3 regions of the Microbacterium awajiense genome follow, and region 2 is predicted to be linked to each of the others. Evidence: predicted binding sites of a transcription regulator. Region 2 holds the regulator's gene; each other region holds the start of a gene.
The links. The regulator LexA, encoded in region 2, represses DNA repair genes until DNA is damaged. The targets are predictions, from matches to a motif close to TCGAACANNTGTTCGA.
Positions count from the first base shown of each region.

Region 1 (10,309 bases), on a different contig from region 2:
TCGGCGAGGGGGTTGACAGGCAATCCACCGAGAGTTCACATCGTCGTAGCGTGCGGTCGGAGTTCCCGACGCCGCGTCCGGGTGCGTCGCGCCCACCGTGAGACGGGAGTGCGTCTCTCGGTGCGAGCCCCGTCGAGTCAGCCGACGATGCCGACGGCGACCCCGTTGCCGCCTGCGGACTTGGCTCGGTACATCGCCTGGTCGGCGGCACGCACGAGACGATCGAGCGTGAGAGCATCGTCCTGCGACGCGACGACCACGCCGACGCTCGCACCGAGAGCGGCATCCACGAGGTCCTCATAGACATCGCGCAGCCGTTCGCAGATGCGCCGCGCCATGTCATGGGCCTCGTCGCGGCTCGGCACATCCGCGATGACCACGAACTCGTCGCCGCCGTACCGCGAGACGAGGTCGTGCTCGCGGACGATCGCGCGCAGGCGCTGCCCGACCTCGCGCAGCACCGCGTCGCCGCAGTGATGGCCGTAGCGGTCGTTCACGGCCTTGAACCCGTCGACGTCGACGAAGATGACGGCGATGGTCCCGGTCGTCGTCGCCGGGACCGCCCGTTCGAGGGCGCGCCGGTTCGGCAGGCCGGTGACCTCGTCGTGCATCGCGGCGTGGGCGAGCCTGGCTTGGAGTCTCATGGTCGCAAGCGCCTGCGCCCCCTGCCCGGCCAGGGCTTCGGCGAGCGGCGCCGCCTCCTGGTCGAAGACGCGCTCGTGCGAGAAGAACGTGATGATGGCGCCCAGCACCTCTTCGCCCAAGCGGATGGGTGCCGCGAGGATCGCGTGGACCCCCGCGCGCCGCATGGAGTCGCCCAGTCCGGGGACCAACGCATCCGCCTCGTCCGGCGCGCTGACGGTGACGACCGCCTGCGCGCCGTCGACGAGGCCGACGAGCGCGCTCGCAGTGGAATCGTCGAGTGGCGATCGACCGGCCACCTGCTCCGCGCCGCGGTCGTCTCCGGTGAGCACGACCACCGCGTGCTCGGCTCGATAGGCGTTCTCGGCGGTCTGCGCGAGGATGCCGGCGAGTTCGGTCTCGCCGGTCGCGGTCGACAGCGCGATCGACGCCTCGATGATCAGCGCGAGCCTCGATGCCGTGCGATCGGCGAGCGCGTACGAGGCGCGCAGTGCCCGCAGCGCCCGGTACCGCTCGGTCGCCTCTGTGACGACGAGCAGATCACCGCCGGGCTGCGGGTGTCGGCTCACCATCACGGCCCGCTCCGGTGCAGACACGTGCCGCATGATGAGGGGCCCCGGCCACTGATCGCCTTGGAACAGATCGTCCTCGACGTGGATCAGGATGCTGCTGAGCGCCCGCCCCCGCAACGCGTCGAGCGTTCGCGCCGACCACGCCGCGAACCACGGGTTCGCGTCGACGATCATGTCGGTCTCGGAGGTGCGGATGACCCCGAACGGCTGAGCCTCAGGCTCCACCCCGCTCATCGTGCCTCCGCACTCCGCGTTGGACGGACGCGACGGTCCTCACGATAGCGGGGCGCACGGCGGGATGCGTCACAGTGGGCGACCGCCCGTCACCGGAATGATGGCACCCGACACATACGATGCCGCCTCGCTCGCGAGGTACACGTAGGCGCCGGCGAGTTCGGCCGGCTGCCCCGCCCGCCCGAGCGGGGTGTCGGCGCCGAAGTTCTGCAGCTTCTCTTCGTCGAAGCCGGTGGCGGGGATCAGAGGCGTCCAGATGGGTCCGGGTGCGACACCGTTGACGCGGATGCCGCGCGGACCCAACTCGGCGGCGAGTGCTTTGACGAACGCGACCTGCGCTGCCTTGGTCATCGCGTAGTCGATGAGTCCGGGCGACGGGTCAAAGGCCTGGATGGAGGTCGTCACGATGATCGATGCCCCGGGGCGCAGGTGCGGCACAGCCGCACGCGCCGTCCACATCAGTCCGTACAGGTTGGTGCGGAACACGCGGTCCATCTCGTCCGTCGCAAGATTCTCGAGCCCGTCGCGGTCCTTCTGGTAGGCGGCGTTGAGCACGAGCACGTCCAGTCGACCGAGGCTCATGAGCGTCTCGGCGACGATCGACGTCGCGAAGTCCTCGTCGCGCACGTCGCCCGCGAAGGACACCGCGCGTCGCCCGGCATCTTCGATCAGCTCGCACACGCCCATCGCATCCGGACGCTCCTCGGGCAGGTGGGCGATCGCGACGTCGGCACCCTCGCGTGCGAACGCCAGGGCGACGGCACGGCCGATCCCCGAATCGCCGCCTGTGATCAGTGCCGACCGGCCGAACAGTCGATCTCCGCTCGGATACGTCTGCTCGCCATGGTCGGGCGTCGGTCGGGTCTCGTCGGTCATCCCGGGCTGACCCTGCTCCTGGGTCGGGAAGTCCGCCGTCGTGTACTTGGTGCGCGGGTCCTGAGGTTCCTCGCCGGTCACGGGCACTCCTCTCGTCAGCTCGAACAGCAACGCCGAAACGGTATGACGGACACGTGCCCGGCCGGGAGGGGGTTGACGTGCGACGACGACTCACCTAGAGCCCAATACATCGTTGCGGCTCGGGATTCAAGCGCCTTCATCCTCGCCGCACGCAGAGTTACGTTCTCTGAGCCGACCGGACACGATCCGGCGCCGAAGAGGACAAGGAGATCACCATGGGACTCGACGACAAGATGCAGAACACCGGCGAGAAGCTGGGCGGAGAGGCGAAGGAGGCGGCCGGCAAGGCCACCGACGACGAGCGTCTCGAAGCCGAGGGCAAGACCGATCAGGCGAAGGCAGACCTCAAGCAGGCGGGCGAGAAGGTCAAGGACGCCTTCAAGTAGGCCGATTCGACCGGGCGGGCGGGCGCCACATCCGGTGCCCGCCCGTCCGTGTGCGGCGAGCCGGCCGCAGACCGCTCCTCAGTGACCGTCGCCCGAGCCTCCACTGAGCCGCCCATGCAGATCCTGCGTGGCCTCGTTCATCCCCTCGAGCACGACCCGCTTGCCACGGGACTCGTAGCGGGTGACGATCGCATCGAGCGCGGCGACCGTCGAAGCGTCCCAGATGTGGGAGCGCGACATGTCGATGACGACCCGTTCGGGATCATGCGAGTACTCGAACAGGGTCGTCAGGTCGTTGCTCGACGCGAAGAAGAGCTCGCCGTCGACCGTGTAGCGCACGGTCGGGACGGAGGCGTCCTTGTCGACCTCGCGGGTGACGCTCACGAAGTGCGCCACGCGGCGCGCGAACCCGACCATCGCGGCGATCACTCCGACCACGACGCCGATGGCGAGGTTGTGGGTCCACACGGTGACGACGACGGTGACGACCATCACGAGGGTCTCGCTCTTCGGCATCCGTCGCAGGGTCGACAGCCGGATGCTGTGCCAATCGAAGGTCGCGACCGAGACCACGATCATCACGGCCACGAGCGCCGCCATCGGGATGACGGCGACGACGTCGCCGAGGACGAGCACGAGGATCAGCAGGAACACCCCCGCGAGGAACGTCGAGATGCGCGTGCGCGCTCCCGACGCCTTCACGTTGATCATCGTCTGACCGATCATCGCGCAGCCGCCCATGCCGCCGAACAGACCCGACAGCACGTTCGCGGCGCCCTGGCCGAACGCCTCGCGGGTCTTGCGGGAGTGGGTGTCGGTGATGTCATCGACGAGTTTCGCCGTCATGAGCGACTCGAGCAGGCCGACCACGGCGACCGCGGCCGCGTACGGGCCGATGATCCCGAGGGTCTCCCACGTGAGCGGCACGTTCGGGATGAACAGCTCCGGCAGCGTCTCGGGCAGGGTGCCTTGATCTCCCACCGTCGGCACCGCGATGCCGAACACGACGGCCGCGCCGGTGAGCAGGATGATCGCGACCAGCGGCGCGGGCACCACCTTGGTCCACAGCGGCATGAGGTACATGATCAGCAGCCCGATCGCGACCATCGGATACACCAGCCACGGAACGCCGATCAGCTGCGGCACCTGCGACACGAAGATGAGGATCGCGAGCGCATTGACGAACCCGACCATGACGCTGCGCGGGATGAACCGCATCAGCTTCGCGACCCCCAGGGCGGCCAGCACGATCTGGATCGCGCCGCCCAGCAGCACCGTCGCGATGAGGTAGTCCATTCCGAACTCGCGCGCGACCGGCGCGACAACGAGCGCGATCGCCCCGGTCGCTGCGGTGATCATCGCGGGTCGACCGCCGAGGAAGGCGATCGCGACGGCCATCACGAACGACGAGAACAGGCCGACGCGCGGATCGACCCCGGCGATGATCGAGAAGGCGATCGCCTCGGGGATGAGCGCGATCGCCACCACGAGGCCCGCGAGCACTTCGCGCGTGAGGATGCGGGGGCTGCGCAGGGCCTGCAGCACGGTGGGCTCGATGCGATAGCGAGCCGCCGGGTCGGGGACTGAGATGACGTCGGTCATGGACGCTCCTTGACGGGGTCGGACACAGGGAGGGGCGCGTCGTCGCGCAGGCGCCGGAGCGCGGAAACGGTGGGGATGCCGCACCCGCAGAGCGCGGGGGCCGCGGCCAGTCTAACGGCGGGTCCGGTCGGGGCCGATGGTGTGGGCGGCGCCGGCCACCGAGATCGCCGTCGAGTCGGGCACGGCCGAGATCACCAGCCGGCACGGCACGCCCATGTCGACGCCCTGGTGGAGCACGACCTCGGAGCCCTGCGGCAGCGACCCGCGGTCCCGGAGGTAGGCCCCGAACGCCGCCGCCGCGGCACCCGTCGCGGGGTCTTCGCGCACGCCGCCGGGCGGGAATGCATTGCGCACGTCGAAGACGCCCTCGGCCCGCCGGTGGAAGACGTGCACGGTCGTCCACTCGCGACGCGCCATCACGTCGGCGAGCGCGTCGTAGTCGTAGTCGAAGCGCGCGAGGCGTTCCCGGTCGCGGAGCCCGATGAGCGGATGCCTGTTGCCCGCCGACCCGACATGGGGCGGGAATCTCGGGTCGAGGTCGTCGACCGCCCACCCGAACGCCGACCGGAGGTCGTCGAGCTCCGCCTCGGTCATCGGCGCCGAGGAGGCCGGCGGCGACACGAGGGCGGCGATGATCTCGTCGCCCTCGCGGCGGGTGACGACGTCGACAGTGCCCGCGGGAGTCTGGAAGCGCATCGGTCCCGCGCCGTGACGCTCGGCGATCGCGACCGCGGTCGCGATCGTCGCGTGCCCGCAGAAGGCGACCTCGGCGAGGGGGCTGAAGTACCGCAGCACCCCTTCACCGCCGACGAAACTCGACAGGAAGGCGGTCTCGGAGTACCCGACGTCGGCAGCGATGCCGAGCATGGCATCGTCGGCCAGCTCGTCGGCCGTCAGCACGACGCCTGCCGGGTTCCCGCCGACGGCGTCGCTCGTGAACGCCGCATACCGCAGCACCGCGACGGGGGATGAGCTCACGAGGCGACGGTACACCCCCGCGCACCGGGCTACGGTGGAGCGGTGTCAACGTCTGATCACGACCTCGTCCCGATCCCGGCGGGATCGTTCCTCATGGGCTCGGATGACTTCTACCCCGACGAGCGGCCCGTCCACGAGCGGGCGGTCGAGGCGTTCCTCATCGACCGGTACCAGGTGACGAACGCGCAGTATGCGGCGTTCGTCGACGACACCGGGTACGTCACGGTCGCCGAGCGCGACCTCGACCCGGCGGACTTCCCCGGCGCCGACCCCGCCGACCTCGTGCCCGGCGCGATGGTCTTCACCCCGACGTCCGGACCGACGGACCTCGGGAACTGGCGCAACTGGTGGCGCTGGCAGCCGGGGGCTTCCTGGCGGCATCCGTTCGGGCCCGACTCGACGATCGACGACCTGATGCAGCATCCCGTGGTGCACGTCGCCTATCCGGATGCGGTCGCCTACGCCGACTGGGCCGGCCTGCGGCTGCCGACCGAGGCCGAGCACGAGTACGCGGCGCGAGGTGGACTCGAGGGCGCGCCGTTCGCGTGGGGCGATGAGGCGTATCCCGGCGGCGAGGCGCAGGCCAACTCGTGGCTGGGCCGGTTCCCGTACGACAACCGGGGCGTCGGCGGCACCGCACCCGTCGGCTCGTACCCCGCGAACGGTTACGGGCTCTTCGACATGATCGCCAACGTGTGGGAGTGGACGAGCGACTACTACACGCCCCGGCACCTGCGCCTGTCGGACAAGCCCGTCGACGCGGGCAAGCGGGAGAACCTGCTCGCCGCGGCGAGCGCGCAGGAGGGCTTCCCGCAGATTCCGCGGCGCGTGCTGAAGGGCGGTTCGTTCCTCTGCTCGCCCGACTACTGCCTGCGGTTCCGGCCGGCGGCGCGTTCGCCGCAGGCCGAGGACACCGGCATGTCGCACGTCGGGTTCCGCTGCGCGCGCGACGCCTGACCCCGGCATCGGCGCCGGCGAGACGAAGCATCGTGGGCAGCAGTCCGGCGCCGGCCGCGACGCGTTCATTCGAGCTCCTTCCCGAAGTGCTGCTGGTCGCAGTGTCGCAGGTATGTTCTAATGTCGATGTATGGCGAACGTGCGGATGGTGCCCTACGACGGGGAGTACCCGGATGCGCCGCCGGATGTGTACGAGCTCGTTCCGCCGGATCCGATCGATCTGATCTGCGACGCGGATGCGGTGCTGTGCATGATGGCCGCGGACCGGTTGGAGCGGATCGCGTCGGCTCGCGAGTCCGCGGTCACCGGTGTGACGTATGGGGCGTCGATGGAGATCGCGCTGCGGTCTTTGCGGCTCGAGATCGCCGCCGCATTGCGGATCACCGAGTACGCCGCGGACCGGCTGCTGGACCTCGCCGACGCGCTCACCTCGCGGTACCCGGCGGTGCTCGAGGCGTTGGGTCGGGCGAACATCACCCAGACCCATGCCGAAGCGTTCGTCGACCTGATGCGCGAGGTCGAACCCGACCTGCAGGACCAGCTCGCCGCGGAGGGGCTCGCGTTGGCGGAGGAACTGCCGGTCGGGTCCTTCCGACGGGCGTTCGGTGACCTCATCGCGGCCGTGCGGTCGGTGACGCTCGCGGAACGTCACGCGTCCGCGGTCACCCGGCGACGGGTGGTGTACCAGGACGATGTGGACGGGATGGGGTGGCTGTCCATCCACGGCCCCGCCGTCGAGCTGAAGGCGGCGCACGGTCGGGTGTCGGCGATCGCGAACCCCATCGCCGCGTGCGGGGACGACGACCGCACCCTCGACCAGGCCCGTGCCGACGTGGCCCTGGACCTGCTCATCGACGGCACCACCGCCCACCTGCCCGACACCGCGCGAGGGATCCGCGCGACCGTGGCCGTCACCGTCCCGGTGCTCACCCTCCTCGGCGTCGACGAGACCACCCCCGCGACCGTCGACGGCATCGGACCGATCCCCACCGACAAGGCCCGGGAACTATGCGGCAACTCAACAGGGTGGATGCGGGTGCTCACCCACCCCGAAACCGGCGTCGTCGTCTCCGTCGGACGCGACACCTACACCCCACCAGCCGACCTCGCCCGCCTCGTGAAATGGCGGGCAGGACACTGCATGGCACCCGGCTGCGGGAAACCCGCCGCCCAGTGCGAAATCGACCACACCATCGCATGGGAACACGGCGGCACCACCACCGAGGCCAACCTCGCCCCCTTGTGCAAAGCGAACCACACGGTCAAACACCACGGCAACTGGACGGTACGACAACAACCGGGTGGGATCCTGGAATGGACCTCACCCACCGGACGCATCTACACCGTCCACCCCGAACGGCGCACACCCACCTTCACACCCGTCACCAACGGCACCGACCCACCCTTCTGACCGAAGCGCCGGCAGCCTGCTGACGCGGCCCGTCAGGCATCGATGCCGTCGGGTGCCCCCCACGCGGACCACTCCGCTTCCCAGCCGACGCCCGCGGCCGTCGGCGCGCGCACCAGCCCGTCGGCGCCGACCGCACGCTCACGCTCTACGACGGAACTCGATACGAGCGACTCGTAGTAGGTCGTATTCGAGATAGACATGCACAAGTGGGTGTTGACCAGGCCGCCCCCATGCACTTCAGCGCGGAGCAGGAACGAATCGGCGAGATGCGCGATCCGCATCGCGCCCGTCACACCCCCTTTCAGCGCCGAACTCGTACGTACCGCGGCCGCACAGCCGGAGGCGATGAAGTCGCCGGTGTTCATGTGTGCGCCACCGCTCGTCTCCGCCACGAGAAGTGGGATGTCCACGCGGTCGGCGAGTGCCTTGTACGCAGTGACGCTGTGCTCGCGCATGGGCTCTTCGTACCAGAGGTAGCCGTAGTGGCTGAGTGCCCGGCCGACGTACAGCGCATCGGCGAGGTCGAAGCCGGCGGAACCGTCGTACATGAGATCCATGTCGTCACCCACGCGCTCGCGCAGCGCCCCAGCGAGCGCGGCGTCCTTGCGAGGGTCACCCCACGCGTGGAGCTTGATGGCGGGGTACCCGAGGTCGCGGCACTGATCGGCGACGTCCAGAAACTCCGGGATGTCGTCGAACGTCACCGTCGACGCATATGCGGGGATCGACTCACGGAACGAGCCCAGAAGCATGTACAGGGGCACGCCCGCGGCCTTCGCACCGATGTCCCACAGGGCGACGTCCACGACGCCGAGCAGGTGCAGCGGCATCGATTCGATGCGATCGATCTCCCAGATCCGGTGCCAGAGGTACTCGCGCGCCAGCGCATCCTGGCCGACGAGCTCGCGTCGCAGCCGTCGCTCGACGACGTCGTTCAGGATGACGCCGCGCCGGCTGTGCGCGAAGCCGCGCAGTCCCGAATCCGTCGTGACGACGAGCCATCCCTCGACTCCCGCGCCGTCGGAGCCGGGCAGTCCCTGGCGCCAGACGAACGCCGGCGACACCGCCGGAGTGTCGACGAGGACGACCTCGACCGAGGCGATGCGATGCTGCGCCGAGTCGGGTTCAGCCACGAAGACCGCCTCCCATGAGGTCGGCGCTCTTGAGCACTGTCCGCTGCGCGACGATCAGGACGATCATCACGGGGGCCATCGAGATGATCGTCGCGAGGATCAGCTCGGGCAGCCCGATGTCCGCCGACTGAGCCGACAACGGGTTGAGCTGCGGCACGTTGCTCGCCAGGGTCGCGAGTCCGACCGGAAGCGGATGCTGCGGGCCGCCGAGCATGACGAAGGGCAGGAAGTACTCATTCCAGTTCCGCATGAACGCGAAGAAGGCGAGGAGCACGACGATCGGCTTCGCCAGCGGCACGGCGACGCGGGCGAACACCTGCCATTCGTTGCAGCCGTCCAGGCGTGCGGCCGAGTACACGTCCTTGTCGACCGTCGTACTGAAGTAGATGAAAGACATGTAGACGCCGAAGGGGAAGACACCGAGCGGAAGGATCACCGAGAGCGGGTTTCCGACCAGGCCCAGCGTCGTCATCTCGAGGAACAGTGGCAGCACGAGCGCGGACGCGGGAACGAGCATGAGCAGCAGGCTGACCATGAGCACCGACTTGCGTCCCGGGAACTCCCGCGTGCCGAGGGCGTAGCCCGCAGGCACCGTGGTGAGGACGGCGAGGGCGATGCCGCCGACGGTCAGGACGACGGAGTTGCCGATCCAATCGAGGACCACCCCGTGGTCGTACCCCTGCAGGTTGCCCCACGCGATGAAGATGTTGTCGAAGCTTCCGAACGAGAACGGGAAGTCGTTCTGCAGCTGCGCGTTGTTCTTCGTGACCGCGAGCAGGACCCAGATGATCGGCGTCAGCGAGAACGCAGCCCATGCGAGCAGCACGATCCACGCGCCGGTGCGTGCGGCGGAGGCTCCGAACTGGGGGCGGGCAGAGGTTCGCCCTCGCGCGTCCGCCTCCGTGCGCTGCTGCGGGGGCGTGTCCGTGCGCGTCGAGGGATCGGTGAGCTGTGCCATGTCAGATCTCCACTCGGAACATGTTCGTCTTGCGAAGCACCACGGCGGCGAGGATTCCGGCGATCGCCAGGAGCTGGACCGACAGTGCGGCGGCCGCGGGGAAGTTCCCGTAGGTGTACGCGAACGTGTAGGTCAGCTGCAGCGGCGCGAAGTTGTCGCCGATCGCCCCACCGGTCGCACTCGCGAGGATCTGCGGTTCGACGAAGAGTTGCGTCGCCGCCGCGATGTTCAGGATGAGCGTGTAGCCGATCCACTTGCGCAGCATCGGCAGCTTGATGTGGAACGCGGTCGTCCATGCACCCGCACCGTCGATACGCGCCGCCTCGAGGATCTCGGACGGGATCGAGGTGAGCGCCGCGTACATCAGCAGGATCGCGTTCGCCGAGGTCCACACGGCGATCATCGCCAGGATCGGGGGCACGGCCGCGGGCCTGAGCACCTGGAAGATATTCTCCATGCCGAGTGCGTTCAACAGCCCG
Region 1 covers NZ_BAAAYU010000005.1:371,857-382,165, forward strand. The annotation lists gene ABD663_RS08520 (diguanylate cyclase domain-containing protein) at 138-1,439, opposite strand; gene ABD663_RS08525 (SDR family oxidoreductase) at 1,518-2,405, opposite strand; gene ABD663_RS08530 (CsbD family protein) at 2,621-2,791, shown strand; gene ABD663_RS08535 (SulP family inorganic anion transporter) at 2,870-4,393, opposite strand; gene ABD663_RS08540 (PhzF family phenazine biosynthesis protein) at 4,505-5,371, opposite strand; gene ABD663_RS08545 (formylglycine-generating enzyme family protein) at 5,414-6,328, shown strand; gene ABD663_RS08550 (HNH endonuclease signature motif containing protein) at 6,459-7,739, shown strand; gene ABD663_RS08555 (enolase C-terminal domain-like protein) at 7,772-8,872, opposite strand; gene ABD663_RS08560 (carbohydrate ABC transporter permease) at 8,865-9,830, opposite strand; gene ABD663_RS08565 (carbohydrate ABC transporter permease) at 9,832-10,309, opposite strand, start outside.
Region 1: ABD663_RS08550 (HNH endonuclease signature motif containing protein) is a predicted target of LexA. The motif match lies at 6,433-6,448, and genes of this name have one in related genera.

Region 2 (10,309 bases):
GGCAGCTGCGGCTCGAGAACGTCGTGCTCGTCGGCGTACACCCGCAGGGCGAGCAGGAGGATGCGGAGAACTCGCTGCGCGAGCTCTCCGCCCTCGCCGAGACCGCGGGGGCCATCGTGCTCGACGGGGTGCTGCAGCGGCGACCCCATCCGGATCCGGCGACTTACGTCGGCCGCGGCAAGGCCGAGCAGCTGCGCGACATCGTCGCCGCGGTCGGCGCCGACACGGTGATCGCCGACACCGAGCTCGCGCCGAGCCAGCGCCGTGCGCTGGAGGACGTCGTGAAGGTCAAGGTGATCGACCGCACCACCGTGATCCTCGACATCTTCAGCCAGCACGCCAAGAGCCGTGAGGGCAAGGCGCAGGTCGAACTCGCCCAGCTCGAGTACCTCCTGCCGCGTCTGCGCGGTTGGGGTGACTCGATGAGCAGGCAGGCCGGCGGCCAGGTCGGCGCCGGAGGCGCGGGCATGGGCTCGCGCGGCCCGGGCGAGACCAAGATCGAGCTGGACCGACGACGCATCCGCACACGCATGGCTCAGCTGCGTCGGCAGATCCGCGACTTCGAGCCCGCGCGCGACGCCAAGCGCGCAGAGCGGCGCCGCAACACGATCCCGTCGGTCGCGATCGCCGGGTACACCAACGCGGGCAAGTCCAGTCTGCTCAACCGCCTCACCAGCGCCGGAGTGCTCGTCGAGAACGCGCTGTTCGCGACGCTCGATGCCACCGTGCGCCGCAGCGAGACGACGGACGGTCGGGTCTACACGCTCACCGACACGGTCGGCTTCGTGCGCAACCTGCCGCACCAGCTCGTCGAGGCGTTCCGCTCGACGCTCGAGGAGGTCGGCGACTCCGACGTCATCGTCCACGTCGTCGACGCCTCGCATCCCGATCCTGCGGCGCAGCTGTCGACGGTGCGCGATGTCATCGGCGAGGTCGGAGCCCGCGACACCCGCGAGCTGGTCGTCTTCAACAAGGCCGACCTCGTCGACGACGACACGCGCATGCTGCTGCGCGGTCTCGAGCCGTCGGCGCACTTCGTGTCGTCGCGCACCGGCGAGGGCATCGCCGGGCTGCGCGCCGCCGTCGAGGACGCGCTGCCGGTGCCGGCTGTGGAACTGCACGCGCTCGTGCCGTACGACCGCGGAGAGCTCATCTCGGCGATCCACGAGCAGGGGATGCTGCTGTCGCAGGCGCACGAGGCCGACGGCACCGCCGTGCACGCCCGGGTGAACGAGCACCTCGCCGCGCGACTGGCCCCGTTCGTCCGCTGACCTGGCAGGGCACCTCTACTTCTTCCGTCGAGCGGACCCGAATGCACGCCAGACGCGGCGTGTCGCGGGCATTCGGGTCCGCTCGACGAGGGGCGGGGGGGTCAGGGGGTCGACAGGTCCAGCGGCGCGATCCCGGACGGGGCGAACCCGAAGACGGCCCCGAGGAACGACAGCTCGCTCTCGAGCGCGTCGACGACGGTCTCGGCGCGACGGAAGCCGTGCCCCTCACCCGGGTACAGCACGTACGCGTGCGGCACGCCGCGGGATGCGAGCGCGTCGCGGATCGCCTCGGCCTGGGAGGGGGGCACGACCGCGTCCTCCGCTCCCTGCAACAGCAGCATCGGCACGTCGAAGCCGTCGGCGTGCGTGAGCGGCGAGCGCTCGATGTACAGTCCCTCGGCTTCGGGCAGCGGACCGATCAGCCCGTCGAGGTAGCGCGCCTCGAAGTCGTGCGTGTCGGTCGCGAGCGTGCGCGCATCGCCGACGCCGTAGCGCGAGATCCCTGCCGAGAAGGCATCCGTCCGCGCGATGGCGCACAGCACCGTCCACCCGCCGGCCGAGCCGCCGTCGATCGCGATGCGCGCCGGATCCGCGCCGGCATGCCCGCGTGCCACCGCCGCCACGTCGTCGACGTCGACGACGCCCCACATGCCGCGCAGGCGCTCGCGGTACGCGCGGCCGTACCCGGTCGAGCCGCCGTAATTGACATCGAGCACACCGATGCCGCGACTGGTGAAGTACGCGATCTTGCCGGATGCCGCGCCGCCGACGTGGCTGGTCGGTCCGCCGTGCACGAGCACGATGTACGGCGGCTTCTCGTCGTCGGCACCCGAGAACACCGGGTTGGTCGGAGGGAAGTCGAAGGCGTGCACCGGACCATGCGGGCCGTCCACGGTCACCTCGCGGGCGATCGGCGTCCACTCCGGCTCCCACGCGGGAGTGCCGCCGTGCACCAGCAGGGGGTCGGCGGGGTGGTCGACGTCGACCACCCACAGCCCGGGGGCGTGGGCCGTGGTGCCGGCCACCAGGACGCGCGTGCCGCGGACGTCCTCGATCGAGGCGCCCGCGATGACGCCGAGATCGAGCTCGGACTCGACGCCGGTGGCGGGATCGATCACGACGACGCGGTCGCGCCCGTGGGTGCGCACCGCGACGATGCGGCCGTCGTCGAGCGCGCCGTACCAGCGCAGCCCCAGCACCCACAGCGGTCCGCCCGTGTCGGCATCCGCCTCGGCGACCGGCGAGTGTCGCAGATCCGCCGTGAGTCGCAGCCGCCAGAGGTTCCACCGTCCGGTCGGGTCGTCGCTGTAGAGCAGGTCGTTCTCGCCGATCCACGTCGGCTGCAGCGGCGCGCTCGCGCCTCCCGCGACGGTGGCCCACTGCACCACGACGCCGTCCTCGAGGCGTCCCACGCGCAGCTCGGTCGTGTCCCACGGCATCGAGGGGTGATCCCACGCGACCCATGCGAGGTGCGACCCGTCGGCCGACAGTGCCGGCTGGGCGAGGAAGTCGCTGTCGGCCGCGACCGAGATCAGTGCGTCCGCGTCGAAGGCCGCGCGACCGTCGAGAGGGATCTCGACGATGTCGCGCACCGGAACGGGGGCCCGGCGGTGGTCTTCGCGCACCGCCAGCAGGCGGCCGGAGGCGACGACCAGTCCGCCGAACCGCATCGACGAGTCGGGCGGCGTCAGCGGTTCGGGCTCGCCCGCACCGGGGGCGAGCACCCACACCCGCTGATCGGCCTTCTCGACGAACAGCAGGCGGCCCTCGGCATCAGCTGCCCACGACCCACCGCCGTACTCGTGCACGCGCGATCGCGCGTTCCACGGGGCGGGAAGGACGACGGATGCCTCGCCGTCGGCACCCCGGCGGAACACCCCCGTGCGTCCCGCCTCGGCGGGCACGGTCATTCCCCACCAGATGTCATCGCCGACGAAGCGCGCTCCGTCCACACGGGGTGCGGATGCCGTCACCTCCTCGGCGCTGAGCGGGGAGGGCCAGGATCCATAGGGCAGCGTCGTCACGCCTTTACGCTACGACCTGTCGCGTCGGCGTGGGCGGCCTCGGTCTCGTCCGCTGCGGCTTCCGTCTCGACCCCCTCGGCCTCTGGCGGCGCTGCCGCCACCACGGGGTCGTCGTCGGGCGAGCGCTGCACCAGCACCGCGACCAGCCACACGAGCAGGGCGAGCACGACGACGAGGATGACGTCGCCGAACGAGAGCGGGCGCAGCAGGAAGAGCGAGAGGATCGCGATCACCAGGATGATGATCCTCACCAGCACGCGCTGACGGTACATCCACTCGCCGAAGGCGCCGGTGTCCAGTCCTCGTCGACGCAGACCGGTGCGCGCGCCGGCCGACAGCGACGCGGCGAAGCCGCGCACCCGCGCGGCCGACGACCATCTGCCGGCGAGCCATGCGGCGACCGCGATGACGAGGCCGAGGAACACCAGCACGACGGCCGTGTCGCGCATCGCGCCGACCACCGTGAAGAAGATGGTGTCGAGCGTGCGCGAGGGAATGCCCAGATTGCCGGCGCTCAGCCCCAGCACCGCGCCCGCGGCAGTGAGGCCGATGGCCAGCGCCCCCGAGCCGAGTGCGAGGGCGATCCCCACGCCCATCGATGCGGTCGAGCGTCGACGGGCGATGAGGATGCCGGCGATCGCCAGCGCCAGTGCGACCACGGGCAGCCACCAGCCGACTGTGACGGCGAGTCCGTAGACGGTGCCCACGATCACCAGCGCGTCCGACTGCGCGACGATGATCGTCGTGTCGATGGCCGGGATCGCGGAGGCGAACCCGAAGCCCTGCTCGACGAGACGGTCCTTGAGCTCATCGACGATCGGTCCGAGCTCGATGCCGACGGCGCCCGATCCGTCGATCGTCACGGCGCCGCCCTCGTTTCCGGTCGCGGTGGCCACAAGCGCCCGATGACTGGCGATCAGTGCACGCTGCCAGACGGCTGCGAAGGCATCCGACTCCACGATGCGCGTCACCGACGTGTCGATGAGGCTCTGCACTCCCGACACGGCCGGCGCCCGCAGCAGGTTCAGCGCGGAGATGGCCGAGGGCGGAAGGTCGAGCCCGGCGATGCCGTCGAAGACATCGTCCGTGATGCCCTCGATGTCGACGGATGCGTTGATCGCCGCGGTGGTCTGATCGATGACGAGCTGCTGAACATCGGGGTCTTCGGCGAGCGGGGCGAAGGTCTGGACGAACGCCTCTTCGCTCACCAGCTCGGTGCGCGCCCAGGCGCCCACGACCGACAGCGGCACCAGGATGCCGGCGAGCACGATGCACACGGCCGACAGGATCGCACGCCAGAGGCCGGGTCGCCGCTCGCGGGCAGGCGGCTCCGTCGTCGGCGGCTCGCCCGTGTCGGCAGCGGCGCGCAGCCGCTCGTTCTCGGCCTCGAGTTCGCGGATGCGCGCGGCGAGATCGACGGTGTCGGACGAGTGCGAGGAGTTGGCCATGCGGCCATTCTGGCGGATGTGGGCAGCCGCGCGGGGAAACCGCTCCGGATCAGACGGCGCGCAGCACGGCGACGACTTTGCCGAGCACGACGGCCTCGTCGCCGAGGATCGGCTCGAACGCCGAGTTGCGGGGGAGCAGCCATGTGTGGCCGTCGCGCTGACGGAATGCCTTCACGGTCGCCTCGCCGTCGAGCATGGCAGCGACGATGTCGCCGTTGACGGCATCGGACTGCACGCGCACGACCACCCAGTCGCCGTCGCAGATCGCCGCGTCGATCATCGAGTCGCCGACGACCTTGAGCATGAACAGGTCGCCCTTGCCTACCAGCTGGCGGGGGAGCGGGAAGATCTCCTCGATCTGCTCGTCGGCGGTGATCGGCACGCCGGCGGCGATGCGACCGACCAGCGGCACGAGTGCGGCGTCGCCCACCGCGGGGGCGGTGTCGGCGGGGTTCTCGGCCGCGGTTCCCGGCAGGTCGATCAGCACCTCCATGGCGCGCGTCTTCCCGGCGTCGCGGCGCAGATAGCCGCTCAGCTCGAGCTGGTTGAGCTGGTGGGTGACGCTCGACAGCGACTTGAGGCCGACGGCATCGCCGATCTCTCGCATGCTCGGCGGGTAGCCGTGACGCGCGATGGATCGCTGGATGACCTCGAGGATCGCCATCTGCTTGTCGCTGAGGCTGCGGCGGCGTCGCGTCTGCGGCTTCTCGCGCCCGATCGCGTCGTTCATGTCGTGCTCCCGTCTCGCCGCCCGTCACCGTCGACGACTGCAGCGGTCTTCGAATGTCGGAGGTGCGTGATGTGGTGTTCCCATCGAAACGGTATCCGATGGTCGGCCCCACGCGAGCGAAGCGCCCGCGTGTCGTGTTCCGAACATCGAGACCCGTTGTCGAGGTTGACAGAACGAGTGTATCGAAGATAGCTTCGGAAAAGAGCTTCGCATCCGGCCCTCCCGGCCGAGTGCCGGATGCGAAGCTCTCACCGCAGAAGGAGGAGACATGACCGCGATCGCGCTTTCCGCACATCCGACGATCCGCACCACCCGACTGCGTCTCACCGTGCGAGGTCGTCGCGTGCTGGCCGCCGTCGCGGCCCTGCCCGCCGCGGCCGCCCTCTCGTTCGCGATCATCGGCGGCGGAGCCGCGATCGCCGGTTCCGACGACGGGGCGCCGGCCGCCTCGTTCCAGACCGTGACCGTCTCGTACGGCGAGTCGCTGTGGTCGATCGCCGAAGAGGTCGCCCCCGGCGCCGATCCGCGCGACGTGGTCTATGCCATCTCCCGTCTCAACGCCCTCGACGGCGCCGCACTGCAGGTCGGGCAGACGCTCGCGATCCCTGCCGAGTACGCGGCCGACCGCTGAGGCCGCGCCCTAGCATGGAGCGGTGACAGCTCGACTCGACGACCTTCCGATCCGCGATGATCTGCGCGGGCAGACGCCCTACGGTGCTCCCCAGGCTCCGCTGCCGGTCGCGCTGAACGTCAACGAGAACACGCATCCGGTCCCGGAGGACGTCGCCGATGACATCCTCGACGCCGTCGCCCGCGCCCTCGGCGAGGTGAACCGCTACCCCGACCGGGAGTTCACCGCGCTGCGCGAGGCGTTCGCCGAGTACCTGGGCCACGGTCTCGACCGCGACGGCATCTGGGCGGCGAACGGATCCAACGAGGTACTGCAGCACGTGCTGCAGGCCTTCGCGGGCCCGGGGAGGACCGCGTTCGGCTTCGCACCCACGTATTCGATGTATCCCCTCCTCGCACGCGGCACCGGGGCCGAGTGGATCTCCGGCGGCCGCGCGGCGGACTTCTCGGTCGCGCCCGAGGATGCGGCATCCCAGGTCGCCAACGCCGCACCGGACGTCGTGTTCCTCTGCGCGCCGAACAACCCGACCGGTACGCCTCTGGACCTCGAGACCATCGCCGCCGTCTACGACGCCACCGACGGCGTCGTCGTCGTCGACGAGGCCTACCAGGAGTTCGCCCCGCGTGACACGCCGTCGGCGCTCACGCTGCTGCCCGGACGCGAGCGCATGGTCGTCTCGCGCACGATGAGCAAGGCGTTCGCGTTCGCCGGCGCGCGTGTCGGCTATCTCGCCGCCGACCCCGCTCTGATCGACGCTCTGCGACTGGTGCGGCTGCCCTACCATCTCAGCGCGCTCACCCAGGCGGCCGCGACCGCGGCGCTGGGGCATGCTGAGACCATGCTGCGGATGGTCGACGACATCGTCGGGCAGCGCGACCGCATCTCGGCCACGCTCGACGCCCTCGGCTACGAGCCGTACGAGTCCTGGACGAACTTCGTGCTGTTCGGCGGGGTCGATGATCCTCGCGCGACCTGGCAGGCGCTGTACGACCGCGGCATCCTCATCCGCGATGTGGGCATCCCGCACCACCTGCGGGTCACGGCCGGCACCGAGCAGGAGTCGACCGCGTTCCTCGACGCTCTCGCGTCGATAGACTCGGCGGCATGAGCACCCACCGCGCGGCCGCGCTTCGACGTGCCACGAGCGAGTCGACCGTCGAGCTCGAGCTCGATCTCGATGGGTCCGGTCGCAGCCGCATCGACACCACGGTGCCGTTCTTCGACCACATGCTCACCGCCTTCGCGAAGCATTCGCTCACCGATCTGACGGTGCGCGCCTCGGGCGACACCGACATCGACGCCCACCACACCGTCGAAGACGTCTCGATCGTGCTCGGGCAGGCGATCGGCGAGGCGCTGGGCGACAAGGCCGGCATCTCGCGCTACGGCGACGCGCTCGTCCCGCTGGATGAGGCGCTCACCCAGGCGGTCGTGGATCTGAGCGGTCGCCCGTTCCTGGTCCACACCGGTGAGCCCGACGGCTTCGAGCACCACCTCATCGGTGGGCACTTCACGGGCTCGCTCGTGCGCCACACGTTCGAGGCGATCGCGTTCCACGCCGCCATGACCGTGCACGTGCGCGTGATCTCGGGGCGCGACCCCCATCACATCGCCGAGTCGGAGTACAAGGCGTTCGCGCGGGCGTTCCGGCAGGCCAAGGCGCTCGACCCGCTCGTCGACGGCGTGCCCAGCACCAAGGGCGCTCTATGACCTCCAGGCCGCTCGTCGCGGTCCTCGACTACGGCTCGGGCAATGTCCACTCAGCCGTCAAGGCGCTCGACGCCGCGGGCGCCGATGCGCGACTGACCACGGATCGCGCTCTCGTCCTCGAGGCCGACGGCCTGGTCGTGCCCGGCGTCGGCGCGTTCCGGGCTGTCGCCGACGCGCTGCGCGCGACGCGCGGCGACGAACTCATCGACCGCCGATTGGCCGGCGGACGACCTGTGCTGGGCATCTGCGTCGGGATGCAGGTGCTGTTCGAGCACGGCGTCGAACGCGGCGACGACACCGAGGGACTGGGCGAGTGGCCGGGAGCGGTCACCGAACTCGACGCGCCGGTGCTTCCCCACATGGGCTGGAACACCGTCGAGGCGGGGGAGGGCTCCGTGCTGTTCCGCGGGATCGAGCACGAGCGCTTCTACTTCGTGCATTCCTTCGCCGCCCGGTCATGGCAGCTCGACGTTCAGCCGCCGTTCCCGCAGCCCACTCTGACCTGGTGCACATACGGCGGGCCGTTCCTCGCCGCCGTCGAGAACGGACCCCTGTCCGCCACGCAGTTCCACCCCGAGAAATCGGGGGAGGCCGGCATCCGCCTGCTCTCCAATTGGATCGGCGGGCTCCGCAGGGCTACTCTCTGAACTCGTGCCGTCCGCGGGAGCACCAGACACCGCCCGAACCCCGCGCCAGGAGCCATGAACGATTTCGCGTCCAGCCCGGAGCTGATCCTGCTTCCCGCCGTCGATGTCGCCGGGGGGAAGGCGGTCCGCCTCACCCAGGGTGAAGCCGGCAGCGAGACGAGTTACGGCGACCCCGTCGACGCCGCTCTCGAATGGGTCCGCCAGGGGGCCGCGTGGATCCACCTCGTCGACCTCGATGCCGCGTTCGGCCGGGGCAGCAACACCAAGGTCCTGCGCAAGGTCATCAACCAGGCCCGTGGCGTGCAGATCGAGCTGTCAGGCGGCATCCGCGACGACCGCTCCCTCGAGGCGGCGCTCGACAGCGGCGCGGCACGCGTGAACCTCGGCACCGCGGCGCTGGAGAACCCCGAGTGGGCCGCCGACGTGATCGGCCGCTACGGCGAGTCGGTCGCCGTGGGGCTGGACGTGCGCGGCACCACGCTCGCAGCGCGGGGATGGACCCGCGAGGGGGGCGACCTGTGGACGGTGCTCGACCGCCTCGAGGCCGCCGGGTGCAGCCGGTACGTCGTGACCGACGTCACCAAGGACGGCACCCTGCGCGGACCCAACCTCGAACTGCTGCGCGAGGTGACCTCGCGCACGCCCAAGCCCGTCGTCGCGTCAGGCGGAGTGTCGAGCCTCGACGACATCGCGGCGCTGCGCGAGCTCGTCCATCTGGGCGTCGAGGGCGCGATCATCGGCAAGGCCCTGTACTCGGGCGCATTCACCCTCGCCGAAGCCCTGGACGTGGCCGGACGGTGACCTCGCACGGCGATTCCGCCGGTGTGCCCTGGGAGGGGCGCAGCTTCGACGCGAATCCGCACGCGTCCGATGACGGCTCCGCCGACCCCGCGCTGGCCGCCGCACTGGCGTCCTTCCGCGCCGGCCACGGGTCGCAGCAGCAGGTCGTCGATGCCGTGCGCCGCGCTCGGCTGCTCATCCCGCTCGTCGCCGAGAAGGGCGACGCCGGTATCGGCGCGCACGACCTGCCCGTCGACAAGACCCAGGAGCTCGCCATCGCGACGGTGGCGGCGCCGGACGGTCGTCGTGTGCTGCCGGTCTTCACCGCGGTCGACACCATGGCGCGGTGGGATGCCGCGGCACGGCCGATCCCGGCGGACGGGCGGCGCGTGGCACTGTCGGCCTCGGCGGACGACACCGACCTGGTCGTCATCGACCCCGGCTCCGACACCGAGTTCGTGCTGCGTCGTCCCGCGGTGTGGGCGATCGCACAGGACCAGCCCTGGGAGCCTGCGGCGACCTCGCCCGAGGTGTTCGCCGGCCTGCAGGAGAGCATCGGCGGTGAGCTCGCCGTGCTCGACCTCGCCGTCGAGCAGGGCGATCCGCAGGCGCGCCTGCGCGGTCCCGAGCTGATCGTGCGCCTCCACCTCATCCAGGGCTTGGAGCCCGACGAGCTGGATGCCGTGCTCGCACGTCTGGCGAAGCGGTGGTCGTCCGATGACCGCATCGCCGTGCTCGTCGACTCGCTGACCGTCAAGCTGGTGCGGGCCGGCTGATCCGGATCGGCCCTTGCGGCACCTCCGACGCCGGGCCAGGATCGCGAGCGGAGGTGCACCATGACCGAGGGTGAACGGGACGGCTACGCGCCGTTCGAGGGCGCGCTGGATGCCGCGCATGCGCACGCGCGCCACTGGCTGACCACGAGGGACGAACGGCCGATCCGCCCCGACACCGACATCGACGGCATGCTCGCCCGCATCGACCGCACGCTCGCCGATGCGGGGCGCGATGCGGCATCCGTCGTCGACGAGCTGGCTGAGATCGCCGAGCCCGGGCTCATCGCGATGG
Region 2 covers NZ_BAAAYU010000001.1:67,519-77,827, forward strand. The annotation lists gene hflX (GTPase HflX) at 1-1,271, shown strand, start outside; gene ABD663_RS00350 (prolyl oligopeptidase family serine peptidase) at 1,373-3,295, opposite strand; gene ABD663_RS00355 (hypothetical protein) at 3,292-4,743, opposite strand; gene lexA (transcriptional repressor LexA) at 4,793-5,473, opposite strand; gene ABD663_RS00365 (LysM peptidoglycan-binding domain-containing protein) at 5,742-6,104, shown strand; gene ABD663_RS00370 (histidinol-phosphate transaminase) at 6,127-7,212, shown strand; gene hisB (imidazoleglycerol-phosphate dehydratase HisB) at 7,209-7,814, shown strand; gene hisH (imidazole glycerol phosphate synthase subunit HisH) at 7,811-8,461, shown strand; gene priA (bifunctional 1-(5-phosphoribosyl)-5-((5-phosphoribosylamino)methylideneamino)imidazole-4-carboxamide isomerase/phosphoribosylanthranilate isomerase PriA) at 8,516-9,262, shown strand; gene ABD663_RS00390 (SseB family protein) at 9,259-10,017, shown strand; gene ABD663_RS00395 (pyridoxal phosphate-dependent decarboxylase family protein) at 10,078-10,309, shown strand, end outside.

Region 3 (10,309 bases), on a different contig from region 2:
GTCGCGCGGCGACAGGAAGTCGGAGGTGAACTTGAAGCCGGCCGCCTTCGCGCCCGACGAGAAGTACTGCGCGCCGATCAGCTTGGTGGAGTAGTCCTGGCTGCTCCAGTTCTGGCCGCGCATCCTCTCGCTGCGGAACTGCGTGCCGTCGGACTTCTCGAAGACGATCGTGTTGCCCTGCAGGAACGGCTCCTCGCTTCTCTTCGAGCCGAGCTTGTCGCCGGCGAACGAGGGGTTGTCCGGCGAGATGCCGGTGTCGATCACGCCGACCACCACGCCCTCGCCCGCTTCGGCGGTGCCTCCGACGGCATCCCACACGCCACTGCCGCCCTCGAGGCCGAGGAACTCGGTGCCCTGCTGCGCCGCGGTGGGGTGGCGGATCTCATCGGGGTACACCCCGATGACGCCCTTGGTCGCACGCAGTTCGGCGACCTGGTCACCGGTGAGAGCGGCGCTGAAGCCGTTGAAGGTCACCTGGTACGCGGCATCCGGGGTCACTCCGGCGTCGTCGGCGATCTCGCCCTGCTTCTTCGCGAGGTGCGCGATGTACTTCCGCGCGTTGCTGGTGTGCGCGTCGAGCTTGTCGCCCTTCGACGGCTTGGTCGGCGCGATGCCGGGCACTCCGCCCTCGTAGCCGGCCAGGGGCTCTTCGTCGAGGACGACGATGTACTGTCCGCCGGTCGCGTCGACAGGCGTCGGGATGGTCACCTCCTCGACCGACTCGGCGCCGAATGCGGCGCTCGCGGTCCCGGTGAGCAGCGCGGCGACGGTGAGCACCGCGGCTGCTCTCACGGAGGTTCGACCCATGATGTGGTCCTCCAGCGATGTGGTCGTGTTCTGGTGCGCGGACGTCCTCGACGACCGACCCTCACCAAACTAACTCACAGCCGTCTCCCAGGTGACCGGCCCGATGAGAATCGTGTGAGAGTCGCCACTACGCTTGTGCAGGTGGCCCAGGCATCCCGACTGTCGACGCGCGTTCTGCTCACGTGCGCGGCCATCGGCGTCGCGACCGGTCTGCTCGGCGGCGTCGAAGGGTGGCTCGCCGTTCCCGTCATCGCGACGGTTCCGATCGTCTACGGCTTCCTCCTCGGCGTGCACGTGCTACCCGGCATCATCGCGCAGGAGGCGCTGCGCCTGCCCTGGGTCGCACTGATCACGCACCTGCTCGCCGCGCTCGCGTCATCGGCGGTCGCGCCCCCGTACGCGCTGCAGTTCCTCGGCACCGCGGTGCTGTTCGGCGGCATCCAGGAGCTGGTGGCCGCCGGGGTGCGCTACCGGTCATGGGCCGCGTGGCGATTCTTCATCTCCGGCGCGATCATCGGCGTGGTCGTCGCCGCGGCGGTCTACTTCGCCGCCCACCTGTCGGCGCTTCCGGTGTGGGCTCAGCTCGTCTACCTCGGGCTGTCGCTGCTGGGCCCCATCGTGTGGACCGCCGTGGGCCTCGGCATCGGCGCGGCGCTGCGGCGTGCCGGCGTCGCGCGGCCTGTGCGTCGCTGACGCCGCGAACGCCGTCGGGCATCACTCCGGCTGCAGGTTAGGGTCGACTAAGTTGGGGGGTGCCGATCCCCCGGGAGCCCCGTGACCGCCACCGCACCGCACGCGTCGTCCGACGTGCCCGTCGACGCACCGCTGCTGCGGGTCGAGCACCTGGCCGTCACGCACGACGGCGAGCACGCCCCGACGCCGGCGGATGCCTCGTTCTCGGTGGCGCGCGGAGAGGTCGTGCTCGTGCTGGGGCCCAGCGGTGCGGGCAAGTCCACGCTCGCCCTCGCGCTGAACGGCCTCATCCCCCACGACGTGCCGGCGGAGGTCGCAGGTGTCGTATCGATCGCCGGGCTGCCGGCGGCGTCCACGCCGGTGGCCAGGCTCAGCACGGTCGTCGGCATGGTGTTCCAGGATCCCGACGCGCAGCTGGTGACCGGCACGATCCTCGACGAGGTCGCCTTCGGTCCGGAGAATCTGCGGATGCCGGTGGCCGAGGTGCTCGCGCGCAGCGAAGCAGCCCTGCGCACAGTGGGGCTGTGGGAGCGACGCCGGGAGAACCCCGACGTGCTGTCGGGCGGCGGGCGCCAGCGCCTCGCCATCGCGTGCGTGCTCGCGCTCGGTTCGGCCCTGATGGTGCTCGACGAACCGACCGCCAACCTCGATCCCATCGGCATCGAGGACGTGTACGAGGCACTGGCGCAGATCGCGGCGCACGGCGACCGGGCGATCGTGCTCATCGAGCACAATCTCGACGCCGCGATCGACGTCGTCACACGCGTGGTCGCCCTGGACGCGACCGGGCGCACGGTCGCCGATGGTCCGGTCGACGCCGTGCTGCGCGAGCGGGCCGACGAGCTTCACGCGCTCGGCGTGTGGCTGCCCACCTCGACGATCGCGGCGCTGCGGTTGCGCCGCGCCGGCTACCGGCTCGACCCGCTGCCGCTCACTCCCGGCGAGTTGCGCGACGCGCTCGAGAGCTCAGCACCGCCGGCGTCGCACGCCCCGTCTCCCGCGAGCAGCCCCGATGCCGGGCGGGACGCGACCGCCGTGCGCGTGCGGGGGCTCACCGTGCGCCGCGGCGGAACGGTCGTGCTGGAGAGTGTCGATCTCGACGTGCCGACGGGATCCTTCACGGCGATCGTCGGCGCCAACGGGTCGGGCAAGACGAGCCTGATCCAGGCGATCGCAGGGGTCGTGCGCCCCCCGCGCGGCGCCGTGTCCCTCGGGGGGGTCGACCCGGCCCGCACCGACCCGCGCACACTGGCGCGCCAAGTGGGATTCGTCTTCCAGAACCCCGAGCATCAATTCATCTCGCATACGGTCCATGACGAGCTCGCGCACGGACTGCGGCTGCAGAGACTCCCCGAAGACGAGGTGCGCATCCGCACCGACGCGGTCCTCGAGCGCCTCGGGCTCACCGCGAAGGCCCATGTGCACCCGTTCCTGCTGTCGGGGGGCCAGAAGAGGCGCCTCTCGGTGGGCACCGCGCTCATCGCGGGTGCGCCGCTTCTGCTGCTCGACGAACCCACGTTCGGTCAGGATCGTGCCCGGGCCGACCAGCTGCTCGGTCTGCTCGAGGAGTTGAACCAGCAGGGCACCACCGTGGTCATCGTCACCCATGACATGCAGCTGGTCACCGAGTACGCCGATCGCACGATCGTGCTGGGCGACGGTCGGCTCCTGGCCGCGGATGCCACGGCGGCCGTGTTCGACGATGCCGAGCTCGTCGCGCGTGCGGGGCTGCGGTTGCCGCCGCTGCGGCAGGCCCTGCACGGCCTGACCGCCCACACCGACCTGGCGAAGGTCACGCGCTGGAGAGACCTGCCGGGCGGTGCCCGATGACCGCGCCGATCATGGTGGGCGACCCCTACGCCGACCTCGAGCCGACCGGATCACGCCGCTTCCTGTACGCGCTCAACCCCCTGGCGAAGATCGCAGCGGTCGTGCCGGCGATCATCGTGCTCGTGTTCGTGCGCGACCTCATCACGCCGCTCGCGATGCTCGCGCTCGCGTACGCGGTGCTGCTGGTCGGGTCTCGGTTCGCGGCGCGCAGCGCGATGCTCCTGCTGGTCGGCCTTCCGGCTGCGATCGTGCTGCTCGGTGCGGGTCTGGCCGCGTGGACGGATGCCGCGTTGGTCGACGACACCGCACTCGTGCTGCAGCTGGGCCCCTGGAGCCTGTACGCGGGCGCCCTCGCGATCGGCTACGCCACGGCCGTGCGCCTGGCCGCGATGGTCGCCCTCGCGTTGATCGCCGGGCTCACGACGTCAGGACCGGACCTGGTGCGGGCGACGGTGCAGCAGCTGCGCGTGCCCTACCGCGTCGGCTACACCGCTCTGGCGGCCTTTCGCTTCGTGCCGCGGTTCGGCCACGAGCTCGAGGTGATCCGTCAGGCTCACCGCGTGCGCGGTGCACACGGCGGACGCGGGCCGTTCGCAGCCCTCGCCCGCTGGTTCGGCTATGTCGTGCCGCTGCTGGCTGGCGCGATCCGCCATGCCGAACGAGTGGGTCTGGCGATGGACGCCCGCGCCTTCGGCGCCTTCCCCGATCGCACCGAGCGCCACCTCGTGCCGTGGCGCACCCGCGACACCGTGTTCGTGCTCGCGTTCTTCGCGGCATCCGCCACGATCTTCGCGGTGTTCTTCCCGTGGGGCCTGGGCTGAGGGCACGCGCTGCAGGATCGGCATCCCGGTCGAGGATCGCCGTCGCACGCCGAATCCCGACGGCGCGGCGATGTCGGCCGAAGCCTGCGGAAACCGACTACTTCTTGCCGACGATCTGGCGCGAGACCAGGTCGCGCATGATCTCGTTCGTGCCGCCGTAGATGCGGTGCACGCGGGCGTCGAGGTAGGCGCGGGCGATCGGGTACTCGGTGATGTAGCCGTAGCCGCCGTGCATCTGCACGCCGGCGTCGAGCAGCTCGGCCTCGCGATCGGTGGTCCAGAACTTGACCTTGGCCGCCTCTTCGGCCGACAGCTTCGCGTCCTTGTAGAGCATCATCGCGCGGTCGACGTACGCCCACATGACATCCACGGTCGTCGCCATGTCGGCCAGGGTGAAGCGCGTGTTCTGGAAGTCGGCGATGGGCTGGCCGAAGGCCTCACGGCTCAGGACGTACTCGCGCGTCCAGGCGAAGGCGGCTTCGCCCGCGGCCGCAGCGGCCACCCCGATCGACAGGCGCTCCAGGGGCAGGTTCATCATGAGCTGGATGAAGCCGAGACCCTCCTTGCCGCCGATGAGGTTCTCTTCGGGTACGAAGACGTCGCTGAACGACATCTCCGCGGTGTCCCAGCCGTGGAAGCCCATCTTCTCGAGCTTCTTGCTGTGGTCGAACCCCTCCATGCCGTCCTCGAGGATCAGCAGGCTGAACGCATCGGGGCGGGTGCCCTCACCGGTCTTGACGAACGTGACGACGATGTCGGCGGTCTTGCCCGACGAGATGAAGGTCTTGGCGCCGTTGACGATGTAGCCGCCGTCGACCTTCTTGGCGGTGGTCTTGATGCCGCGCAGGTCGGAGCCGGCGCCCGGCTCGGTCATCGCGAGGGCACCGAGGATCTCGCCGGTGGCCATGCCCGGCAGCCACTTCTCCTTCTGCTCCTGCGTGCCCATGTGCACGATGTAGGGCACCGCCAGGTCGTCCTGGATGCCGAGCGCGCCGGCGAGCGAGCCGTGGCCGGCGCCGATGACCTCCTCCATCACGATCGCGCGGAACCGGTAGTCCTGCAGCATTCCTGCCCCGCCGAACTCCTCGGGAACGGCCAGGCCGATGATGCCGGCCTCACCTGCGGCGAGCATGGTCTCGCGGTCGACCTCGCCGTCGCGGTCCCACTGGCGCCGCTTCTCCTCGGTCGCGTATCGCTTGATGAACTCCTTGACGACATCGCGGAATGCGTCGTGATCCTCGTCGTAGATGTCCCGTTCCATGACCGTCCTCTCGGGTGGGCAGCAGCATCGCCGTTGTGATTCTATGCAGACGTCCGCCCGCCGAGCCGGTCCCGTTGTGGGATTCCGTGCCACATCCGGCGGTACCGGATGCCGCGATTGTGGGATGCCGTCATCAGTTGATGATCGCCATGAAGTCGGGCAGACCCATGCCGTAGTTGATGCGCACGGTCGGGAGTGCGAGCTTGTCGGCGCCGACCCGCACGTATCCCCACTCCACGGTCCGCGCCATCTCGAAACCCGCTCGACGCAGGCCCTCCTTGGAGGTCTCGTTGTGGTGGCCGAACGGATAGGCCATGACCTCGCGGACACCGCCGAGCACGTCGACCGACCTCTCCATGTCTGCGGCGATCTCGTCAGCGGTCCAGTTCACCATCCGGCCCTGCCCGTTCGCACCGGCGGTGTGCATGTCGTGGGTGTGCGAGCGCTGGATCACGTACGGGTTCGGCGCAGGCCCGGGATAGGCCGACGTGATGACGAACGACGTCGACAGGATCTTGTGCTTCTCGACAACGGGCGCCGCGAGGTTCGTCCACGTCGCGTCGCCGTCGTCGTCGGTGACGATCACGCAGATCTTCGGGATGAACAGCCGCCCGTCGATGAAGGCGCTCAGCTCGTCCCACGTCGGCAGGTAGACGTCGTTGTCGGCGAGGTAGGCCATGTGGGCGTCGAAGTCGCCGATGTAGGCGAAGTTGCCGCGCAGCCACCCGCTCTCGCCCTCGGGCTTGGTGGTGAACTGGTGGTACATGAGGATCGGCACGCCGACGTCGAGCGCCGCGACCTCCTCGGGCGTCTTCCACGCGGCGTGCAGCGTCTGCTGCCGGTCGGTGCACGCGACCATGTCCGCGCCGTTGATGCGCTGGGGCACCGCGTAGGCGGCGGCATCCTCGGCGGTCGCGTACCAGCCCGCGAACACGAGCCCGTCGCGCGGCGGGATCGGCAGCGCGTGATAGAGCGCGCCCGACGTCTGGATCATCGGGTCCAGGTCGATGCCCTCGCCGGTGAAGCTCACGGCACAGGCATCCGGATCGTCGCTGTCTGCGAGCAGCTGCTCGGCCGGCGACAGCGGAGTGGGGGTCGGCGTCGGGGTCGGAGTCTCGGCCGCCGCAGCGGTGCGCGTCGGCAGCGGCGCGGCACCTCCCCCCGCGAGCGCGATGCCGACGGTCGTCGCGGTGCCGATCAGCACGACGGATGCCGCTCCGACCGCGATCGCCGCGGCACGGCGCCTGCGCCGTCGCCGCACCGAGTCCGCGGCTCTGTTCATCCCCATGACCCACCCCAGCCGGCCTGGACGCCCCCAGCGACGTCGCGGGAATTCTAGCGGAAGACCACGTCCGATTGAGTCATCGAGACGGGGATCGATCCAGGTAGTCGGGAGCCGCCTCCAGGCCGAAGAACTCCTCGAGGGAGCGCCACCCGCCCTCGTGGTACGCACGGGCGAGTTCCGGGCCGATGTAGCGCAGGTGCCACGCCTCCGGCAGGTACCCGGTGATGTCTGTCCGGCCCTCCTCGTAGCGCACGATCCAGCCGAACTCCCACGCGTGCTCGACGATCCACGCCCCCTGGGGGGATCCCGCGACATCGTCGAGGGTCCCGCACCCGCTGCCGCAGGGCACGACATCGACGCCGAGGCCCGACTGGTGCTCGCTGTAGCCCGGGCGGGCGCTGACGGCGTCGGCTCCGGCGACTCCGCGCTCGGCGGCGTGCCGCCCGTACGTGGCCTGCTGCGATCCGTACGAGCGGAACGCGCTCGCGATCCCGATCTCGCCGGCGCCGGAGAGACGCACGGCGTCCGCCATCGCCGTCAGCGATGCCGCCGCCGCCGGACGCAGGCCTGCGGCCACCAGGTTGCTCACCCCTTCGGGCACCACGAGGTCGGCGGGCCAGAGATCGATCGGGTCGAGGGGGCGGTGCTTGTTCACGACGACCCAGACGTGGTCGGCGTCGCTCAGACTCACGCACGACAGCGATCCGGCGGCCACCGCCGCGCGGAACGCCTCACCCCCGCCGACGGCGGCGATCACCGCGGGGTCGTCGCCGGCGTCGAGCGCAGCGACGACATCGGGGAGCGCGCAGGGATCTTCCGCGGCGGGCGTCTGGGTGACGTCGGGGACGGGCAGACTCGTCACGGTCTCGGCAGGCACATAGCGCGGCGCCGACGACGGCTGGGCGTCGTCGCGCGGAGCCGATGTCGTCGCCCACGTGATGGCCGCCGCCGACACGAGCACGACAACGGCGGCGATCCCGACGATCGGGATGAGCGCTGCCGTCGCGCGCGCCCGCCCGGCATGCCGCGGCTCGGCCCCGCGTCCGTCGAGCAGCTCGCCCTCCGGCGCGTCTCGACGGCCGGGCGGATTCTCGGGCGGCACCGTCACACAGCCATTGTGTGCCAGAGGTCGGCGCGCGGGAATTCGAGGTGTCGATACATCCGATCCGATGCGCGTTGCTGTTGACTCCGACTCGTACATGTGTTCGACTGTCGGCATGCGGTGGCAGGGTCGACAGCTGGGCGTGGCGGATGCCGCGGCACTTCCCGGCCTCGAGAGTCTCGACGGCCTGGTCCGTTCGGTGACGACGCCCGACTTCGCGGGAGTGACCTTCCACGAGGTGCTGTGCAAGTCAGCGCTCAACCACGTCCCCGGAGCATCGCGCATGCCGTTCGACTGGACGGTCAACCCGTACCGGGGATGCTCGCATGCGTGCTCATACTGCTTCGCCCGAGCGACGCACGAGTACCTCGACCTCGACGCCGGGCGCGACTTCGACACTCAGGTCGTCGTCAAGGTGAACGTCGCCGACGTGCTGCGTCGAGAGCTCGCACGGGGCTCGTGGCGGCGCGAGCCCGTGATGCTGGGCACCAACACCGACCCCTACCAGCGCGCCGAGGGGCGCTACCGGCTGATGCCGCAGATCGCGACCGCGCTCGCCGATGCGGGAACGCCGTTCTCGATCCTCACGAAGGGCACACTGCTGCGGCGAGACCTGCCGCTGCTGACCGATGCGGCATCCACCGTCGACGTCTCGCTCGCGATGTCGATCGCCGTCTTCGACGACGCGCTGCAGAAGTCGGTCGAACCCGGCACCCCCACGACCGAGGCACGGTTGCAGACCGTGCGCGCGGCGGCCGAGGCCGGCTTCCGCGTGACGGTGTTCCTCATGCCCGTGCTCCCGCACCTCACCGATTCGGTGTCCGCGCTCGACGACGCCCTCGCACGCATCCGCGACGCGGGTGCCGAGCGCGTCGTCTACGGCGCGCTCCACCTGCGGCCGGGCGCGAAGCAGTGGTTCCTGCAGTGGCTCGAGCGCGAGCATCCCGAGCTCGTGTCGTCGTACCGCGGTCTGTATCCGGGAGCGTCTGCGACCGCACCGAAGGGTTACCGCACGTGGCTCGCACGGCGCGTGCGCCCGCTGCTGCGCGCCCACCGTCTCGACGGACGAGCCGAAGACGACTCTCCCCGAGGCGATGCCGTCGCCGGCCTCGCGGGCCGCTCCGCGCGCATCGGCGCCCTGACCGGGTCGGCACCCGACGGTCCGGCGGCGCCCGGGCCCATCGTCATCACGTCGCGCGGATGTGCTGCCTCGCACCCACGACCGGCGGCCGACGATCGGCTGTTCTGATCACGCCGCGGCAGCGTAGGTCGCGCGCTGCTCGCCGCCCGGTGCGGTGAACAGCGCCAACGCCGCATCCAGCACGGCGTCGCTGCGCAGGATGCGGGAGTGTCCGGTGCCGTCGAGCGCGAGCAGCGCCGCATGGGGATGCGCCGTTCCGAGCCGCTCCGCTTCGCTGAAGGGCACCTGCCGGTCGCCGCGATCGTGCGCGAAGACGAGGTCGGTCGGCGGCAGCGGACGCCGCAGCGCAGAGGCCCACGCGAACGGATCCGCACCGTCGAAGTAGCGGTCGGCGAAGCGCGCGCGTGTGATCTCGGCGGTGCGTGCGTCGATGCCGAGCCGATCGCGGAACGCGCCGAAGACGGATGCCGCCTCGGCGGGCGCCGCGACGGTCATGACCCGATCGACGTCGATGCCGTCGGCGAGCGCCGTGAGCACCGCCATGCCGCCGAACGAGTGCCCGACGAGTCCGTGCAGCGGCCCGTACCGCCGCTGCGCCACGGCGATGGCTTCGGTGAAGTCGGGGAGGTAGGTCCGCTCGCCCGGCGCCTCACCGTGCGCCGGCATCTCGAGGGCGACGACGCGAAGACCTTCGGCACGCAGCTCGCGCACCATCGGCGCGAACTGGCTCGCTCGTCCCTGCCAGCCGTGCACGAGTACGACCGTCTCGGGGCCGCGCCCCCACTCGTAGGCGATCGCGACGGCGCCACGGCCATCGACGCCCGGCAGCGGGATCGCCCAGCGCGTCGCCGTGGACATCGTCGGCTCGTCCTCGTCGCGCAGCGGCATCCGTGTGCCCACACGCATGAAGAGGCGCAGCGCGAGCGACGCCGCGGCACTCGCGGACACCGACTGAACCCCTCTGACCGCTCCGGTCACGACCTGCTCGATGATCCGCATCCTCGTCTCCTTCGATATACGTACGATCGTTCGTATTGTCTGTACGAACGATCGTACGTATACTTGGTGCATGACGCAAGGGGTGATCGACGGGCGACGTGCGCGCGGCGACGAGTCGCGCCGCATCGTGCTCGCCGAAGCGATCGACATCGCGTCGATCGAAGGCCTCGACGGGCTGAGCATCGGGCGCCTGGCCGAAGCCGCCGGGCAGAGCAAGAGCGGCGTCGCCACCCTCTTCGGCTCGAAGGAGTCGCTGCAACTCGCGACGGTCGCCGCAGCACGCGCTCGGTTCACGTCGACCGTCATCGAATCGGCCCGGGCCGCGACGCCGCGCGGGCTCTCGCGCGTGGTCGCTCTCGTCGCGGCGTGG
Region 3 covers NZ_BAAAYU010000005.1:647,332-657,640, forward strand. The annotation lists gene ABD663_RS09675 (S8 family peptidase) at 1-807, opposite strand, end outside; gene ABD663_RS09680 (ECF transporter S component) at 922-1,500, shown strand; gene ABD663_RS09685 (ABC transporter ATP-binding protein) at 1,582-3,330, shown strand; gene ABD663_RS09690 (energy-coupling factor transporter transmembrane component T) at 3,327-4,151, shown strand; gene ABD663_RS09695 (acyl-CoA dehydrogenase family protein) at 4,249-5,412, opposite strand; gene ABD663_RS09700 (polysaccharide deacetylase family protein) at 5,546-6,700, opposite strand; gene ABD663_RS09705 (M15 family metallopeptidase) at 6,774-7,805, opposite strand; gene ABD663_RS09710 (Rv2578c family radical SAM protein) at 7,915-9,048, shown strand; gene ABD663_RS09715 (alpha/beta hydrolase) at 9,049-9,939, opposite strand; gene ABD663_RS09720 (TetR/AcrR family transcriptional regulator) at 10,010-10,309, shown strand, end outside.
Region 3: ABD663_RS09710 (Rv2578c family radical SAM protein) is a predicted target of LexA. The motif match lies at 7,891-7,906, and genes of this name have one in related genera.